3 regions of the Paenibacillus hodogayensis genome follow, and region 2 is predicted to be linked to each of the others. Evidence: riboswitches for the same ligand, from Rfam matches in the RefSeq annotation. Region 2 holds a riboswitch; each other region holds the start of a gene.
What was found. Region 2 has a riboswitch for cyclic di-AMP ahead of ABD796_RS25850 (C40 family peptidase). Riboswitches for the same ligand answer to the same signal wherever they lie in the genome.
Positions count from the first base shown of each region.

Region 1 (5,866 bases), on a different contig from region 2:
TTATGGCGAGCGAATTTGGAGTCAAGCCGAACTATCCGTTGGAAGCCAGCTACATGACCCATCCGGAACCGCTTAAGCTGCCGTCCTGGCAGTACCGCGGTCACGGCGGGTACGCCGACAACGTCTATACGCGGGCGAAGCTTGTGCTCGTCGGCATCGAAAAGCAGATCGGGCAAAAACAGATGCTCCAGGCAATGAGGACGTATTTCGAGAAATGGAAATTCCGGCATCCGGCCACGGCCGACTTTCAAGCGGTGCTGGAGGGCGTTACGAAAAAGGATTGGAGCGAATATTTCAACCAATTCGTGTATGGCGGCGGCATGACCGACTATGCGGTGGAAAGCGTCCAGATTCGCAAGGTGCAGCAGGGCGACAAGACCGTGTACGAAAATTCCGTTCTCATCCATAAATACGGCGGTCATTACATGGAGGTGCCGGTTCGTTTCCGCTTCGAGGACGGCTCGGTGGTGGACAAAAGCTGGGACGGCCGGGACCCGCAGGTATTGTTCACGATTACGAGCGAATCGCCTTTGGCGTGGGCGGCCGTCGATCCCCAAATGACGATGGTGCTCGAGACGAGAAGAATCAACAATTTTATGCAGGTGAATATCGACAACAAGTGGAAAGTGCGCTGGAATATCGGGATCGCCAAATTGATCGAGACCTTGCTGAACGGGGTCGCGTGGTGAGGTGAACAACGCTAAATGATCCGCTATCTGAAAGAAGGCTTCCGCACAACCGCTTCGCAGACGTTTTTGCTGCTCGTTTTGTGGCTGTACCATTTCGTCTGGGGCTTCCTGCTGCTGTCCGTCATCAAGTCGATTGTCGTGCCGCTGATGCACCGGTTTCCCGGCACCCACCTGACGCCGGACGCCTCTCAGCTGTTTTTGGCCGAAAGCCAGTTCCGGCTTATGAAAACCGATATTAGCCACCATACGATCGCGCTGTTGATCGCCTTCGCAGCCGCGCGCATGCTGCTGACTCCCTTGCTTAATGCCGGCGTCTACTACTCGCTGCATCACGCCCGGCTCAATTCCGGCTACCGGTTCCTGCAAGGAATCCGGCATCTGGGTAAACCGTTCTTCGTCTACTATGCCGTTCAACTGCTGCTTACATTCGCCCCATTGTACTGGCTGTATCCGATTGCGAAGAACGCCTTCGCGCATGAAAGCGATTATACGTCGCTCGGGCTTGCGCTGCTGCCATGGGCCGCCGCATACATCGCGTACGGCTTCCTGATCCGCCTCTGCTTCATTTATATTCAACTCGGCAAAACGCAGGGAGAACGGTTAAGCCAGTCGCTCGGACTGTTCCTGCGCAAGCTGCCGGTGGTTGCCGCCGTTGCGCTCGTCTTGCTGGCGATGTCCGGAACAGCGACCGCCGCCGCACTGTCCACCTCCTTGGTCTGGGCCGGCCTATCGGCACTTGTCCTGCAGCAGCTGTTCCACATCGTCACCCTGCTGTTCAAGCTGTGGACGATTGCCGCCCAATATCACGTATATGCCGCGGATACGGCTTCCGACCGATAACCTAGTGCAATCGCATAAGAAAAATCGGCGGCAAAGCGAGGCTACGGTGACCCTTTGCTCCTCCAATCGCACTTGAAACCGGATTCCCAGTTTGGGTCATAGCAGGCGGAATCCGGTTTCAAAGGCGACCGCTTCGCTTTTGCGGACCCAAAGGCCCCCCTCCGCCTTCTCTGCGTAGCCGCACTGTGTCTCATGCGATTGCCCTGGCGGATAACCGTATACCGATTGACGACAGACGAAAGGCCTTGCTGCGGCAAGGCCTTTTCGCTGCGCAAAAAATAAATCGGGATTTTTGAAAAAAATATAGGAGAAAAGCAGGAATTCCGATAGAAATGACGAATTATATTTACCCGGAAACAAAAAAATCGAAACATGCCGAATTCCTGGCTTTTTGCCGGGAAACGGGGGAACCACTCCGGGTGAATTGATCTCGCATTCAAGTGATCATAGGGCACCTTCAACCGAACCCTCAGCTAACCTCGTAGGCACCGGAAGGAGTCCGCGTCTTTTGAAAAAGGCAGCCATTGTCATCACCACCATGGTCGTTCTGTTGTTCGCGCAGATTGGTACCGCTTTCGCAGACACCAATCTCGACAAAACCGTCAACGCCCTGATCGGCACGAAGTACAAGACGGCTGGAACGACTACGAGCGGTTTCGACTGCTCGGGCTTCACGATGTACATATTCAACCAGATCGGCATCGAGCTGCCGCATCAATCCAAATCGCAAGCTCAGGAAGGCTCTTGGGTCGACAAGAACGACCTCAGACCGGGAGACCTCGTGTTCTTCAACACCGACGGCAAAGGGATTTCCCACGTCGGCATCTATCTCGGCAACGACGAGTTCATCCACTCGGCTACCGGCGATGGCGTTATCAAGAACAAGCTCAGCGAGAAATATTACAAGACGCGTTACGTTTCCGCTCGCCGCGTCATTGGGGACGATTTGTACACCCAATTGACGGAGGAAGCCAAGTAATCCGGCCTTGTTCCGCCGGACAAGACAAGCCCTGCCAATCGCGGTTACCCGCATGGCAGGGCTTGTCTTCTTCTATAGCCGTAAAGCTAGGCTCAGGCGCGACGCCGGGCCAGCAATTCCCGTACCTGCCGTCCATCCTCCAGCCGGAGCGCCTCGCGCGCCAGCTCTGCCGCCTCCGCATGCCGCAGCCCGCGCACTACGGCGCGTACGGACGGAAGAGCCGGGGCGTTCATGCTCAGCTCGTCTACGCCCAGACCGACAAGAAGCGGCACGGCTGACGAATCCCCGGCCATTTCGCCGCAGACGCCGACACGCTTGCCTTGCCCCCGCGCGGATTCGACTACGTGTCGGATCAGGCGGAGCACGGCCGGATGGTACGAATCGTAGAGGGCCGAGATATGCTCGTTCATCCGATCCACCGCCAGTGTGTACTGGGTCAGGTCGTTGGTGCCGATGCTGAAAAAATCGACTTCCGCCGCCAGCACGTCGGCCATCAACGCTGCCGAAGGAATCTCGATCATGATGCCGGTCTCCCATCGCTCCGGCACGGCGAAGCCTTCCCTGCGCAAGCTGTCTGCCGCTTGCGCTACCGCTTCCTTGGCACGGCGGAGCTCGGTTACCGTGGAGATCATCGGAAACAGAATGCGCAGCAAACCGCCCGCCGCCGAAGCTCGCAGCATCGCCCGCAGCTGTGTGGCGAACAGGCCGGGGCGGTCCAGACAGAGCCGGATGGCGCGCCAGCCGAGGAACGGATTCGGATCCGCAGGCAGGTTCAAATACGGCAGCTCCTTGTCGCCACCGACGTCCAGCGTCCGCAACACGACCGGCCGGTCTCCCATGGCCCGAAAGACGGCCTCGTATTGGCGCGTCTGCTCCTCCTCGTCCGGCTCGCGGTCGCGATTCATATACATGAATTCCGTACGGAACAGACCGATCTCCTCGGCTCCGTTGGCAAGCGCATTGGCCGTCTCTGCGGCGCTGCCGATATTGGCCCCTAGCGCGATCGTCCGCCCGTCCTGCGTGACGGCCTCGGCTCCGGCCAGCGACCGGTCGGCCTCAAGCCGCGCCTTCCACTCCGCTTGCTTGGCTACGTAAGCCCGGTAGACGTCCTCCGGCGGATTCACCCACACTTCGCCAGTAGAGCCGTCGGCGACGATCTTGTCGCCGGTCGCGATCGATTGGAGAGCCGAGCGAGCGCCGACGACGGCAGGCAGGCCCAGGCTTCGCGCCATAATGGCCGCATGGGAGGTCGCCCCTCCCCCGTCCGTCACGAAGCCGCATACGAGCGGAGGCAGTTGAGCCGTATCCGACGGCGTCAGCTCGTAAGCGATTAATACGGTCGGCTCCTCCAGACGGGAAAGCCGCGAATCGTCCGCCCCGCTCAGCTGCCCGAGCAGCGCTTGCCCGATATCGCGAAAATCGGCGGCGCGCTCGCGCATATAAGCATCGTCCATCGCCTCGAATTCCTCGGCGAGCAGCCGGACGGCCGCTTCAACCGCCGCCTCCGCGCTGAAATGCGATTCGGTTACGCTGCGGCGAATCTCCTCTTCCAGCTCGGGATCAGACAGGATGGCCAGATGTGCAGCGAAAATATCCGCTTCCCGCTCTCCGAGCTTCAGCCCCGTCTCCGCACGAAGCCGCTGAAGCCGCTCCTTCGTTTTCTCGAACGCCTCGTCGATACGCTGCAGCTCCCGCCCCGTCTCTTCCGGCAAGACGGTCTGCTTCGCAGCCGTTTCCTTGCGCCTTAGCAGCAATGCCCGCCCGATAGCAATGCCGGGCGCTCCGGACAATCCTTGGATCATCGCACGTCGCCTCCTTATCCATTCCCGTATGCCGGGACTCCGCCCGATTGCGTGTCCAACGGCCCGGCTGCGTGCCTATGCGGGCATGCTTGCGGCCCCGTCTTTGCGCAGGGGCATACGGGTTCCAAGTCGTAATCATCCTGTCGGTCAGGCGTCGACATGCTCCAAAAAACCGGCCAGGCTGTCCAACGCCTCGGCTTCGTCCGGGCCGTCTACCGTAATGGTGACCAGGTCCCCTTGCTTGGCGCCCAGCCGCATCAGGCCGATCACGCGCTTGCCGTCCACCTGCTTGTCTTTGCACTTTACGGTGACGGACGCTTCGAACTTGGCGGCCGTCTCCGCGAAGAACGTCGCCGGACGGGCATGGAGCCCTCCTTCATTAAGCAGCTTGAACTCTTTGCTGATCATATTCGCTCTCCCCCTTTAACCGAGCCATTTGCCGAGCCGGTCCAGCAATTGTCTGAAATCGTCAAGGCGGGTCAAGCCGGTAGCCGGGTCGACAATCGACGTATAGATGTGGGGGACTATGCGCTCCGCGCCGTTATCGGCGCACACTTGTACGATCGGGGCAATCGTCTCCGTATCGATTCCTCCCGTAGGCTCGAACATCGTAATGCCGCGGGCAACCGCAGCCTTCACCATGGCGGCTACCTCGTCCAGCCGCTTCGTGCCTTCGATCGGAAACAACTTGACCGAATGGACGCCGATATCGGCCAACAGTGCCGCTGCCGCATCGCAGGACAGCACGCCGGCATAGTCGCGGCTCGCCGGTCCTGTCGTTACGATCACTTTACCCGGTTCGCCCGCCGGTTGAATCAGAGCGTTCACAATCGTATCGGAAGCGCCGGCTTGCTTCAGCGCCCCGAGCGTGTAGCCCGCTGCCGGAAACACCTGGTTGACATGGACGGGCTTCGTCCGCACCGCTACCTGGACGACTTTGTCCCACTGGGTCGGATCGCCGGCGCCCAGGCCGACGGATACTTGGACGCCGGCGGCATGCAGCGCTTCGATATGTTCCACGGCCGCTTCGACCGTCGCAAACGGTTTGACCGTCACGCCGATCATGACCTTTCCCGGAGCGGCGTCTGTAATCGTTCTTGCATTGTCCACATCTTTGGCCAGCACATTTAATCCAACTGTCGGTTTGCGGCTCATGTACGATTCCCCTTTACGATAATATCGCGCAGCCGGTCGGCGATAAGCTGCTCTTGACCGGGCAGCAGCGGACGCGGATCAATAAAAACAATGCCGATATTCGAATAATGATTGCGCGTATAAATGGCCGGGTTGCCGGCTTCGAGCAGACGGATCAGCTGCTTCGCGTCCACTCCGGCGGCTGCCAGATCGATCTCCAGCTTGGCCCGGAAGATGCTGCGCCCCGATTCATCTTGGACAATACCGCCCTTGATGCCCGGAATGCCGTCCAGCTGCCGCAAAAACAGCTCCATCCGCCGCTTCTGTTCTTCGCCGCCGTCCTCCCGTGAACCGTAACGCGTCAAAGCGGTAAGCAGGCCGACGATATTTTCCTTGCCCACCTTCATCGCCCTGCCGATTCC
Region 1 is NZ_BAAAYO010000013.1:23,823-29,688, forward strand. Features, by position in the region: gene ABD796_RS26250 (M1 family metallopeptidase) at 1-689, shown strand, start outside; gene ABD796_RS26255 (hypothetical protein) at 705-1,529, shown strand; cyclic di-AMP (ydaO/yuaA leader) riboswitch at 1,893-2,032, shown strand; gene ABD796_RS26260 (C40 family peptidase) at 2,038-2,508, shown strand; gene ptsP (phosphoenolpyruvate--protein phosphotransferase) at 2,601-4,310, opposite strand; gene ABD796_RS26270 (HPr family phosphocarrier protein) at 4,458-4,718, opposite strand; gene ABD796_RS26275 (KDGP aldolase) at 4,734-5,465, opposite strand; gene ABD796_RS26280 (DgaE family pyridoxal phosphate-dependent ammonia lyase) at 5,462-5,866, opposite strand, start outside.
Region 1: linked by a shared signal. The riboswitch ahead of ABD796_RS26260 (C40 family peptidase) and the one ahead of ABD796_RS25850 (C40 family peptidase) in region 2 are both predicted to bind cyclic di-AMP.

Region 2 (5,866 bases):
TCGCCGAGCGAGAAGGACAAGCCCCGGATACCCTCCGTGCCAGGACCCGTGTAATGCCCGATGGTAAACTGCTGCCCTTCCGTCTTCTTCGCAAAACCGACAAAATCGACCTTGTCGGTCGCATCCGCCAGGGCGTCCATCCATTCTTCCGGAGATCCGACGCCGGCGGACAATTTGCGCAGCAGCTCCGCCCGCCGATAAAACCGCTGCTCCTCCTGCTTCGAGCGAAGCAAGCCTTCGGCAACCGAGGCCAGCCGGCCGATCTGGGCGACCGCCTGCTCCGTATGAGCTTCGCTGCCAAGCGGAACCGATGGCCACACCTTCAGCCACGGGAACGGCTCTTCTTCGGCGTCGGGCTGACCCTGTGAACGGGACATCGCCTGCTCGTCCACCAGACAGCCCGCCCAGATGTAATACGTCTGCCGCTTGCTCATGTTGACGGGAGCCATTAATAGACGAACGCCGGGCGCCACATCGCATACGATCCCTTGCCTCGCGGCGGCGTATCCTTGCACGATCGTTTGCAGACAGGTTTCAAGACGGCCCTTCAGCGGCCCTAATCCCCGTTCGAACGAGGCGGTCATGCCGGACGGTCGCGTTAACCATTCCCCGCGTTCGTTCGTCAACAGGACCGACAAGCCGCTCTCGCTAGCATACAAATCCTGCAGGCCCAGCACGACGTTCAGTTGAGATTCCATTGCACGTCCATATCGCCGCAGAAGCTCGGCTCGATGTACCGGTAAATGGAACGCGACCCATTCCCCGTTCTCTCCACAATAGCCAGTGAGACGAGTCTGCCCAGCACCGGATCGAGATGTTCCATTTTACGGCCGAGCCGCAAGGATATTCCCTCCACCGTCTCCATGCTGTACGGATTGTTCTGAAAGAACCGGGTGCATTCCATCTGCAGCTGCCATATATCTTCTTCTGTCACACGCTCGCCTCCCGTTCAAAAGCTCGTTCCCCTTGGCTCAAGTCAGTCTCATAAACGGAGCCTGGGTCGTCGTCTCCACGACGTAAGGCTCGGAAATGACGCCGTTCGGCGACTTGACCACTTGCAAATATTGATAGGCGCCGTCTACCCATGTGCGGATAACGCCGTTGCACGTTCGTTCCAAAAAGGCAGATACCTCCGGACCTACCTCGCTGAAATTGCACAATACAAGCATCGTCATGCCCAGCGCCTTAATGCCAGCCGAGTCTTCCGCGAAATATTTGGTCGCATAGTCCCTGCCTCGTTCCGCAATAATCGTGTTCAGATCGTAATAGACGAACCAGTCGCTGTGCTGCTCGATCAGCTCAGTGATCTTGCCCTGTACGACCTCTCGATATTGCCGGTTGTCCAGGCCGCTGACGTCCATCACGCTCGATTCGCAGTCTGTCGGGTAAGGCCGGGTATAATGCTCGATAAAGAAAATGTTGTTCTCTTGTGCCATCTGGCCTATGGACAGGCCGTGAAGCGCTAACATTTTGCCAAGATCCTGCGGAGTCAGGAAGCTGGACAAGAGCGCCAGCACCTTCTCCCCGGCCTGGAAGCGGTTAGCCAGCACGGAGGCGATCAAATATTTATAGTTCGCTTTGCTATTCGTATCCAGCAAGTAAACGCTTCCTTTAGTGATGCCGCCTTCCAGCAGCTCGTCCAGCAGCGCGATTCCGGTGGGGACTTTGCCCTGACCGTTCAGCAGCGCCAGATCCTCGACCATCGAGCGGGCCGGGATTAGCCGGATACCGTTGTCCGTCATCCGGTAAATATGCTCGCCCTCGCGTATGCGGCGCCCTCTCATTTTCAATATTTCCAGCGTGCGGACGCGGTATTTGTCCATCTGCTCCTTGAGCTGCAATTGTATAAAGCCGTCCGCTATGTAAGCTTCGAAGCCGGATTCTTCCTTCCGAGTCCCCCGTTCCTTGATGAGCAAGGAAGTCAAACCGAGCTTGCGAAATATATTTCGGAGCCGATACAGCATGCGGCGGTGCTCCTGCTCGTCGGTCGTCCCGTAACGAAACAGGCTGATGCTGTCGACGACGATTCGTTTGCAGTTCAATTCGCCGATCAGCTTCTCGATCATGCCGCCCGGATCGATCACATGCTCGAGAAAAATATCCGGAGACATGCTGATCACGCGGAGCAGCCCTTCCCTCTCCATCTTGCGAAGATCCCAGCCCAACGCCTGAGCATCCGCATACAGTTGGTCGGGAAACTCTTCGAAGGTGATGTAAAATCCGGCTTCTCCATCCTTTAACGCGCCGTAGTACAAAAACTGCATTCCCAATGTCGTCTTGCCGGTTCCCGGAGCGCCCTCGATCATAATGGCCGAGCCTTGAGGAAAACCTCCGTCCAGCAATACGTCCAATCCGCGAACGCCTGTCGGCACTGTGCCCATTTCGATCACCTGCGCGTCATCAAAGATATCGTTTCCTTCCTATTTTAGCATATAACCCGTACAAAGTCAGACCTTAAACGGTATTCTGGCATGAATTGATCTTTGCACCATAGGAAATTCCGTTCTTAATCCCGGCAATCGGATAGGAAAACAGCGCAAGCCGCCAGGCCTGCGCTGTTATGCATGATCGGATACGAGCAGCCTTCACGGTACCGTTTCCCTTTTTACAGGACGCGCCTGGCGCCTATGTATCTAGAGCCCCAATAGGAGCTGTACAGCGAATCAATCTTCGTTCCGCGCGAGGTCGTCGCCGATACGAACTGGCCCTCGCCCAAATAAATGCCGACATGCGTCGCAACCGCACCGGTGTTAAAAAACACCAGATCCCCCGGCTCCAGCCCGACAACCGGCTGACCGGACGAGTCGTACATGGAACGGGACGTTCGCGGCAGATCGACGCCGTTTTGAGCGAACACGTACCGGACAAAACCGGAGCAGTCGAAGCCTTCCGGAGTCGTTCCGCCCCACATATAGCGGATGCCGGTCATGCTCTTGGCCATGGCGACGATCGGTTCATTCTTGACGGTCGGCGGCTCCGCCTTGGGCATCAAGTTGTCCGCCGCAGCAGTCTTGTACCAGGCCGGCGCATGATAGCGTCCGTCCTGTCCGATAATCGCAATACGGTTGTCTTTATCCCACTGCACGATATAGCCGAGCGTCTCCGACAGGATGCGCAAAGGCACATAAGCCGTTCCTTGCCGGTTTTGCACGGCCTCCGCCTCAAGCTTGACCGGCTTGCCGTCCAGCATTAACTCGGCCGCCCCAGCCTTCACTTCCATCGTTCGTTTCTTGTCGTCCTGAACGGCAACCTTCAGTTGGCCGTTATCCGTACGCCAATCGAGCGTATAGCCCAACGCCTCGAAAACCGGACGCATCGGGACCAAGGTCTGCCCGTCGCCGTCAATGAATGGCCCCGCTTCCGGGAATTCCACCAGTTTATCGTTAATCTGAATTTTGACGCCCGAATCGGCCCCGGTGGTGGGCGAAGCGGAGGCGATCCCGCCGGACATGCCGGTAACGGTAATGCCTACGACGCACGACAAAGCAATATGTTTCCACAAACGCTTCAAACGGTTCCCTCCCGCGGCCTCCGAGGTTAGCTGACGGGTTAGGGAAGAGGTTGTTCCCTTGCCGGCATAGAAGCGCCGGCATTCACCCCGAGTGAATCGTCCCCCGTACCAAATATTCGGAATATTCGGATTCGGCCTGTTTTAAAGTTGAGTTTTAAGGGTATCATACCGTTTTCGTAAAGGTCAACCTACAATTTTTGGAATTATGCGACATTATACCGGTAAATCCCGGATATCGTCGCGGCTGATGCGCACCGTCCGGTCATTGATCCATTCCACGCCGGGTCCTTGCATCGATTGCCCCACAGCGGTCAAATACCCGATTTCGAGCGTATAAGGAGCCGCTATACCGGTAAAAGGGGGAATTTCCGCCATGCGTCGCACCGACTCCGCCGCTCCCTCCCGTACGGCATGACACGCTTCCTCGCCGTCCAGATGTTCGGCGGCTTCTATGCCCAGTCCGCGCTTGACGACCGCCGTCTCGATCTCCGGCACGAACAGCAGCGCCTCCAAAGCGGCTTTGTCATCCCCTGATAGGAAGATGACCGGCACGCCCTGCACCCCGGCGACGAGAGCCCTGGCTCCGAACTCGCCGATCAGCACCCCGTTCAACCGGTAATACGCTACCGACCGCGACGAATACGTATGATTCAGCGGGGCGTTGTACGTCCCGGCCATCGCATGTTGACCGACGAACAGCAGCGCATCGTAGCCTTCCAGCTTTTTGTAAGGATGTCCTTCCCGCAAATACGTCCCGCCGACGATATCTTCGGCGAACAGGCCGCCCGGACCGTGTCCGTCCCATACGTCGATTCGCGCATTCGGGTAGACGCTGCGAATTCCTTCGATGCATGCATTCACTTCGCGGGCCAGCAGCTTCTTTGCGGCATCGACCCGCTCGGGGTAGCCGTCTCCCGGTCTTGTCTGGGTGAAGCTGTCCACGCCGGCAGGCCCTTCCAAATCGGTCAAAATAAAAAAAGATTTCATGTTTTCGAATCCCCCATCATCAAAATAGCCTATCGCTTGGGGGTATAGTTCGCGAACCATTGGCCATTTCCTGCTAATAAAAGAGAAAAAAACTCCAACCGCTTGGCCGATAGCAGCTTGGAGTTTTGGCGTTTTCTTTTATAACGTTAAGAAGTATCGGTCTCCGCCCCGGCCAAGCGACGCGGACTTCAAGTTTCGGTCATCGTCCCGCCGTTTACGTGGAGCACTTGACCGGTGACGAAGGACGAATCGTCGGAGGCGAGATAAATGTAGGTCGGTGCAAGCTCGAACGGCTGTCCGGCACGCTTCATCGGCGTATCCGTTCCGAACGTCCTGACATATTCTGCGGAATAGCTGGATACGATTAGCGGGGTCCAGATCGGTCCCGGCGCCACCGCATTGACGCGAATTCCTTGCCCGACGAGCTGTAGAGACAGCGAGCGTGTGAACGACACGACCGCCCCCTTGGTGGAGGAGTAGTCGACAAGCAGCGGAGCGCCCGCGTAAGCCGTCACGGAAGCGGTGGAAATGATCGTGCTGCCCGGCTTCAGATGCGGCAGCGCCGCCCTCGTCAAATAAAAATTCGGCCAAATGTTCGTCCGGTACGTATCCTCCAGTTGTTCGTCGGTTATGTCCGCTATGCTGTCCTGAGGAAACTGCACGCCCTGATTCAGAATGAGCACATCCAGCTTGCCGTATGTCTCTATCGTGCATTGCACCACGTGCTGCGAAAACTCGGGCTTGCGCAAGTCGCCCTCGATCAACAGACAGCGTCCCCCGTAGTGCTCGACGAGCCGCTTCGTCTCCTCGGCATCTTCGCGTTCGTACAAGAACACGATCGCCACGTCGGCGCCTTCCTTAGCGAAGCCGATCGAGACGGCCCGCCCGATTCCGCTGTCTCCGCCGGTGATGATGGCGATTTTGCCGTCCAGCTTGCCGCTCCCCTTGTAAGCGGGGTTATCCGATATTGGAGCGGGGTTCATCAAATATTCCAGTCCCGGCTGTACGTCCTGATGCTGCGCGGGAAAGGTAATCGGCACCTGCCGGCAGCGCGTCTCGGTGCTGTAGTAGGGATACATGGGAATCATGGCGATACCTCCATTGCTCTTGATTCTTTCCTTATAGAGCAGGGTATTCGCCTACCGGCCGGAAAGTGCTTGCCGCTTGCCCTCCGGCTCCTCGTCCCGCCGATGGTTATCCGGCCGGGGGAAAACCGAGCGTGAACACGGCCCCTCCGTTGCTGCCGTTTCTCGCGGTAATCAGACCGCCGCATCGTTCCACGATCGCCCGGGCTATAGCCAGCCCGAGGCCGGAGTCGCCGTCTTTCCCTTTCACGAAGCGGTGAAACAAATAAGGCAGCAGCTCATC
Region 2 is NZ_BAAAYO010000012.1:161,406-167,271, forward strand. Features, by position in the region: gene ABD796_RS25835 (LuxR C-terminal-related transcriptional regulator) at 1-698, opposite strand, end outside; gene ABD796_RS25840 (hypothetical protein) at 683-934, opposite strand; gene ABD796_RS25845 (ATPase domain-containing protein) at 972-2,381, opposite strand; gene ABD796_RS25850 (C40 family peptidase) at 2,606-3,511, opposite strand; cyclic di-AMP (ydaO/yuaA leader) riboswitch at 3,513-3,658, opposite strand; gene ABD796_RS25855 (M55 family metallopeptidase) at 3,725-4,498, opposite strand; gene ABD796_RS25860 (SDR family oxidoreductase) at 4,687-5,586, opposite strand; gene ABD796_RS25865 (sensor histidine kinase) at 5,693-5,866, opposite strand, start outside.

Region 3 (5,866 bases), on a different contig from region 2:
CCGTCGCCTGCGCCGTGCCGGTAGAGAGGCATGGCGGCCGATAACGCAAACAATACCGCGAACGCTTGCATGGCAAAGCTGTACAGCAGCGCATTGCGGAAATAAACGCCCATCTTCGCCTCCATCGGGAGCAGGAATACAAGATCGGCCTCGCGCAGCAGCGTCCGGATTGGGCTTAAGGCGATAAACGGCGTCAGCCAGCACGTGATGACGAGCATATAGGGGAACGTCTCCGGTAGTTGGATCAGCGCCTTGCCGTACATATAGGAGGAAGCGATGAACACGATCATCATGAACATGAACAAACCGCTTCGCCCGGCGTAAATCGTATACCGGGCTACGATGCGCAGATGGGCGGAGAGACGCTCCTTCCAGATCGCCGCCGCCGGGTTCATGAAGCGCCGCCTTTCACCAGGGTGTAGAACAGCTCGTCCAGGGTCGATTCCGGACCGCTCCCGGGTACCTGGGAGCGCAAATTCGACAGCGCTCCCTGTGCGGCGATTCTTCCCCGGTGCAGCACGATAAACCGGTCGCAATACGTTTCCAGCGTGGACAAAATGTGCGAGCTGATCAGGAAGGAGGCGCCTTGGCGCTTGCGCTCGACCATTAATTCGAGTAGCGAGCGAATGCCTAGCGGGTCCAGTCCGAGAAAAGGCTCATCGATAATATAGAGAGGAGGTTCAGTGAGAAAGGCGTTCATAATCATTACCTTCTGCCGCATCCCTTTCGACAGCGTCTGCGGGAATGAATCCAGCTTGTTCGTCATGTCGAATTGTCCTGCCAGAACGGCGGATTTTTGCTCGAATTGCGCGGAATCGAGGCCGTATGCCATCGACGTCATCCGCAGATGCTCGCGGATGGTCAATTCCTCATACAATTCCGGCGATTCGGGCACGTAGGCAAATGAGCTGCGGTACGTTTCCGCGGATTGCCCGGCTTCTCGACCCAAGATGCGAACCGACCCTTCGTGAGGAGCAAGAAGACCCAAAATATGTTTAATGGTTGTACTTTTTCCAGCTCCATTCAGTCCGATTAGCCCGATCATCTCTCCGGGACCGACCGAAAAATCAATCTCGCGAATGATCGGACGATTCCAAATATATCCACCTGAAAGCCCCTTCACCTCGAGTATGGTTTCCATCTTTTCCCTCCAATTTTGGTTGCGTTTTTCACTCCATCATACCATTTTTGGCTGAAAAACAGCATCTCGGACAAGATGTTTTTACTAAAATGGCTATATATCTCAAGACATAGAGGTATATGACGAAGAAAAACAGGGATTTGTTGCAAGAAAAAACGGAATAAAAGCATTTTTTTCGGCTTTTCGCGAAAATAAGGACTTTTCATCCTCTTTACAGCTTTTTCATAAGGCTTTAATATTACGATCATAATGATTCGAAATTGAATACCGCCATCGACTTACTATCGCTGAATTTCCAAATGGGAATCGGGGGAACCAAGTTTACATGGGGTGAATTTCGAGGCAGCCGTCCGCCCGGCTTGTCTCGGATAGGGCGACTCTCTTGCCCGAACCCGTCAGCTAACCTCGTAAGCGTGAAGAGAGAGGCACGATTGTCGGGCAACGAAGCGCCATCCTTGACTGGGATGAGCATTCGGTTATATGCCGCGAGAAGAGTACCTCTTCCATGCGGCTTTTATTTTCGACATGTTCGAAAATAATCCTGTACGGACTAATTAGGCATAAGTCGTCATAAACATAGCCCCAACATGCAACAGCCGATGGCAAGCATCGAATCATCCAAAAATTGAAACCAGGCCGCGTCAATCCAGTCATGCGTAACACTCGACCGCGAGAACTGATGAAGGAGGACCGCATAAGTGGGCGCTATTCCAAACGGAAACACCCATGTAAAACGATCATCCAGCATGTCTTTCGCAATGCGATGGAAGCATGAAAACTTGCGTTTGATTTCACTAGGCGCTTTGTTTTCGATCGTGATGGCAGTTATGTTTGCACTGCTTTTGTATGGTACGTCAATCAAAAAGGTGGATCTGGTCGTCAATGGGGAGCAGAAGCAGATCAAGACGAGACAAGCGACATTGTCTGCCTTCCTCGACGAACAACACATATCCGTAAGCACGCACGACCGCGTATCGGCCGTGTTGGAGACGAAGCTCAGACATGGGGCAACGTATACCGTCACGCATGCCATTCCCGTCCAATTGACCGCTGACGGCAAGACGGAAACGCGCTACACCGTAGCCAAGACCGTTGCGGGGGCGTTGGAGGAACTGAGCGTAGACCTAGGGGAGCTCGATAAATTGACTCCCGCCAAGGAAGAAGCTTTGGCGGCCAATACACCCATTCAGATTGTACGGGTGCAGAAGCTGCTGGAAAACCAGACCGAGTCGATTCCGTTCGATACGGTCAAGACCAACGATCCAAACTTGCTCAAAGGCAAGGAACAGGTCGTAACGGAAGGCAAGGAAGGCATTCTTGCCAAGAAGATCGAGAAGGTGTACGAGGACGGCCAGCTCGTGGCCGAGAACGTCGTCGATACGAAGGTCGAGCAGGAGCAGATCGACCAGATCGTGGCGCTAGGCACGAAAAACCCGGTCGTCGTATTGTCCGCCGCTTCGCCGGATATCGAGGAAGTGACCAAGGGCGGCGTCAAGTTCGCGTATAAACAAATTATTAGTAACGTCACGTTGACGGCCTACTCCGTCGATGCCGCTTCGACAGGCAAAACGAGCGAGCATCCGCAATACGGCATGACGTTTTCGGGAACGAAAGTCAGCGAAGGGCGAACCATCGCTGTCGATCCTAAAGTCATCCCGATCGGCTGGTGGGTATATATCGAAGGAATCGGTTTCCGTCGGGCAGAAGATACTGGTAGCGCTATCAAAGGCAACATTATCGACGTTTATTTCGACAGCTCCGATTATGCCAAACGATTCGGCCTAAAGCGCGGTTATAAAGTATACGTAATCGGCAAGGAAAAGCCGTCCGTCAACTAGTCGTGTCATTTTGGCTTTAGGAAGGAAGGCTCTGTTCGTTATTACCCGGATTGCGGTTGCGTGTAACAGCGCAGTCCGGTATATTGTAAATAAAGTGATCGACGCAAAAGAAGAGGGGCGCCCTCTTCTTTTTGTTCGTCTTCAGGGAAAGGAACGAAACGTCACATGATCCGAGAAATTATCGTCGTCGAAGGACGGGACGATACGGTAGCCATCCGTCGTGCGGTAGAGGCGGAGACGATCGAAACGGGCGGCTCGGCCATCAATGAGCAGGTGCTGCAGCGTATCGCCATGGCGCAGGAGCGACGGGGCGTCATCGTGTTCACCGATCCCGACCATGCCGGCGAGCGTATCCGCAAAATAATCGCGGCTCGCGTGCCAGGCTGTAAGCATGCTTTCGTGTCCCGCGAGGAAGCGATGCGCAAAGCGGACATCGGGGTAGAAAACGCTTCGCCGGAGGCGATCGTCAAGGCGCTGGCCAACGTACGCACGGATGTCGGCGAGGACGCTCTCGGAGAGCCGGACATAACGATGGACGATCTGATGGCCGCAGGCTTGCTCGTGCATCCTCAGGCGGCTGCGCGCAGGCTCGAGATGGGCAAGCTGCTCGGCATCGGCTATTGCAACGGAAAGCAATTTTACAAGAGATGCCGGATGTTTCGCATCGGGCACGAAGAATTCGCCAAGGCGTATGAACAAATGACCGCCTTGCAGGAGGGAGGAGACAAGCAATGAACGAACATCCGACAGCCGACGTCGCAACGCCGAGGCGTACGCAGGATATCATCCGCAAGCACGGGTTTACGTTGAAAAAGAGCCTGGGCCAAAATTTTCTGACCGATCTGAACATTCTGAACAAAATTGCTTCGGCGGCCAAGCTGGACGACACGAAGGGCGTGCTGGAGATCGGTCCCGGTATCGGAGCGCTGACCCAACAGCTGGCCAAGGCGGCGGGCAAGGTCGTCGCGGTAGAGATCGACGGAAGGCTGCTGCCGATTCTCGAGGAGACGCTCCAGCCGTATCCGCATGCCACGGTCGTTCACGGAGACGTGCTGAAGTTGGATCTGGACGAGCTATGGGCCCGGCACTTTGCCGGCTGCTCCGGCGTCAGCGTGGTGGCCAATCTGCCCTACTACGTAACGACCCCGATCATGATGAAGCTGCTGGAACAGAAGCTCCCGCTCGAATATATCGTCGTCATGATCCAACGGGAAGTGGCCGAGCGGATGGCTGCCAAGCCGGGGGGCAAAGAATACGGCAGTCTGAGCATCGCGGTGCAATATTATGCCGAGCCGGACGTGGTCGCCATTGTGCCGCCTACCGTGTTCATCCCTCAGCCCAACGTGGATTCGGCCGTGATCCGTCTGAAGCTGCGGCAGACGCCTGCCGTTCATGTGGAGGACGAGGCTTTGTTCTTCGAGGTCGTGCATGCCTGCTTTGCCCAGCGGCGCAAGACGCTGTCCAACAATCTGCTTGCCGGCCTATTCGATAAAGCGTCCAAGCCCGCCATGGAAAGCATATTGGCCGAATGCGGCATCGATCCGGTTCGGCGCGGCGAAACGCTCGGAATCGACGAATACGCGCGACTAGCCAACGCCATATTGGCATACCGCAAACAGCTCCGATAATACGCACCAAACGCCTACCTCGCCCATAGGATAGTCGAGGGAGGCGATACGGAGTATGAAGCAAGGAGAACTGGTCGTTCGAAAGTCCTATGGCGGAGACGTCATTTTTAAAATTGCCGCGCTCGACGTGCAGCGCGCGGTGCTCAAAGGCGTCGATTTCCGGCTGTTGGCCGATTCGCCCGTCGCGGATTTGCAGCCGGCGCAGGACGCCCGGCCGCTCCAGCAGCAGTATTCGCAGATGAAAGTCAACGAGTCGCTGCGCGAGCTGGCGCGCTACCGGCTGTGGCAGCGGGAGAAGCAGCAGACTCAGCTTGGCGGCGAGCAGCATATGCCCCATGCCTACTTCGAGATACCCGGCAAGGTGCTGCACCTGGACGGCGACCCGATGTATTTGCGCAAAAGCATGGCATTGTACGAGGAATTCCGCGTTCCGGCGGAAGGATATTTCGTCACCGAAGCGAATATGAGCCAGGCGCTGTACCGGCTGCTGCCGGAGGTACGGCCGGACATTGTCGTCATTACCGGACACGACGGGATTTTGAAACATATGAAGGACAAGGACATAAACGACCTGAACATTTATAAGAACTCGCACAACTTCATCAATGCGGTTCACGCTTCACGTCAGTATGACCGCAACCTGGATTCGCTCACCGTCATTGCCGGGGCGTGCCAGTCCCATTTCGAAGCGCTGCTGAAGTCCGGGGCAAACTTTGCAAGCTCCCCCGGAAGGGTGCTGATTCACGCGCTCGATCCGTCCTGCATCGCCATCAAGGCGGCCTTTACGTCCGTGAAGGACACCGTCAGCATCGTCGATGTCATCCGCAACACGATCAGCGGCTTCGAGGGCGTCGGAGGCGTCGAGACGCGGGGGAGCTACCGGCTTGGACTGCCGAGATTACAAACACCAGCAACATCCTGAAAAGTGCCGAAAGGTGCTTTTTTCTTTTTTGCCGTCAAAATGGATAAAATATGAACATTATGTGAATGTTACGGAGGAGAATGGCCTAAAAATCGAAAAAAAGGCAGTAGAAAGGGCATTGACAGTAAGTTTGGTTCACTGATATAATATTTAGTTTGATTTGACATACTACCTCTGGATGGGTTATAATAGACAAGGAAAGAGGTGGTAGTTGACAATGGCAAAAAATGCGCTGTTGGAAATTAAACGCAGTTTGGAAGCCCACGTCGGGCAGAAGATCATGTTGCGGGCTAACGGAGGCCGTCGGAAAACGATCGAGCGTTCCGGTGTGTTGGAA
Region 3 is NZ_BAAAYO010000015.1:50,135-56,000, reverse strand. Features, by position in the region: gene ABD796_RS30260 (ABC transporter permease) at 1-395, opposite strand, end outside; gene ABD796_RS30255 (ABC transporter ATP-binding protein) at 392-1,141, opposite strand; cyclic di-AMP (ydaO/yuaA leader) riboswitch at 1,417-1,569, shown strand; gene ABD796_RS30250 (resuscitation-promoting factor) at 1,921-2,979, shown strand; gene rnmV (ribonuclease M5) at 3,145-3,714, shown strand; gene rsmA (16S rRNA (adenine(1518)-N(6)/adenine(1519)-N(6))-dimethyltransferase RsmA) at 3,711-4,607, shown strand; gene yabG (sporulation peptidase YabG) at 4,663-5,529, shown strand; gene veg (biofilm formation stimulator Veg) at 5,747-5,866, shown strand, end outside.
Region 3: linked by a shared signal. The riboswitch ahead of ABD796_RS30250 (resuscitation-promoting factor) and the one ahead of ABD796_RS25850 (C40 family peptidase) in region 2 are both predicted to bind cyclic di-AMP.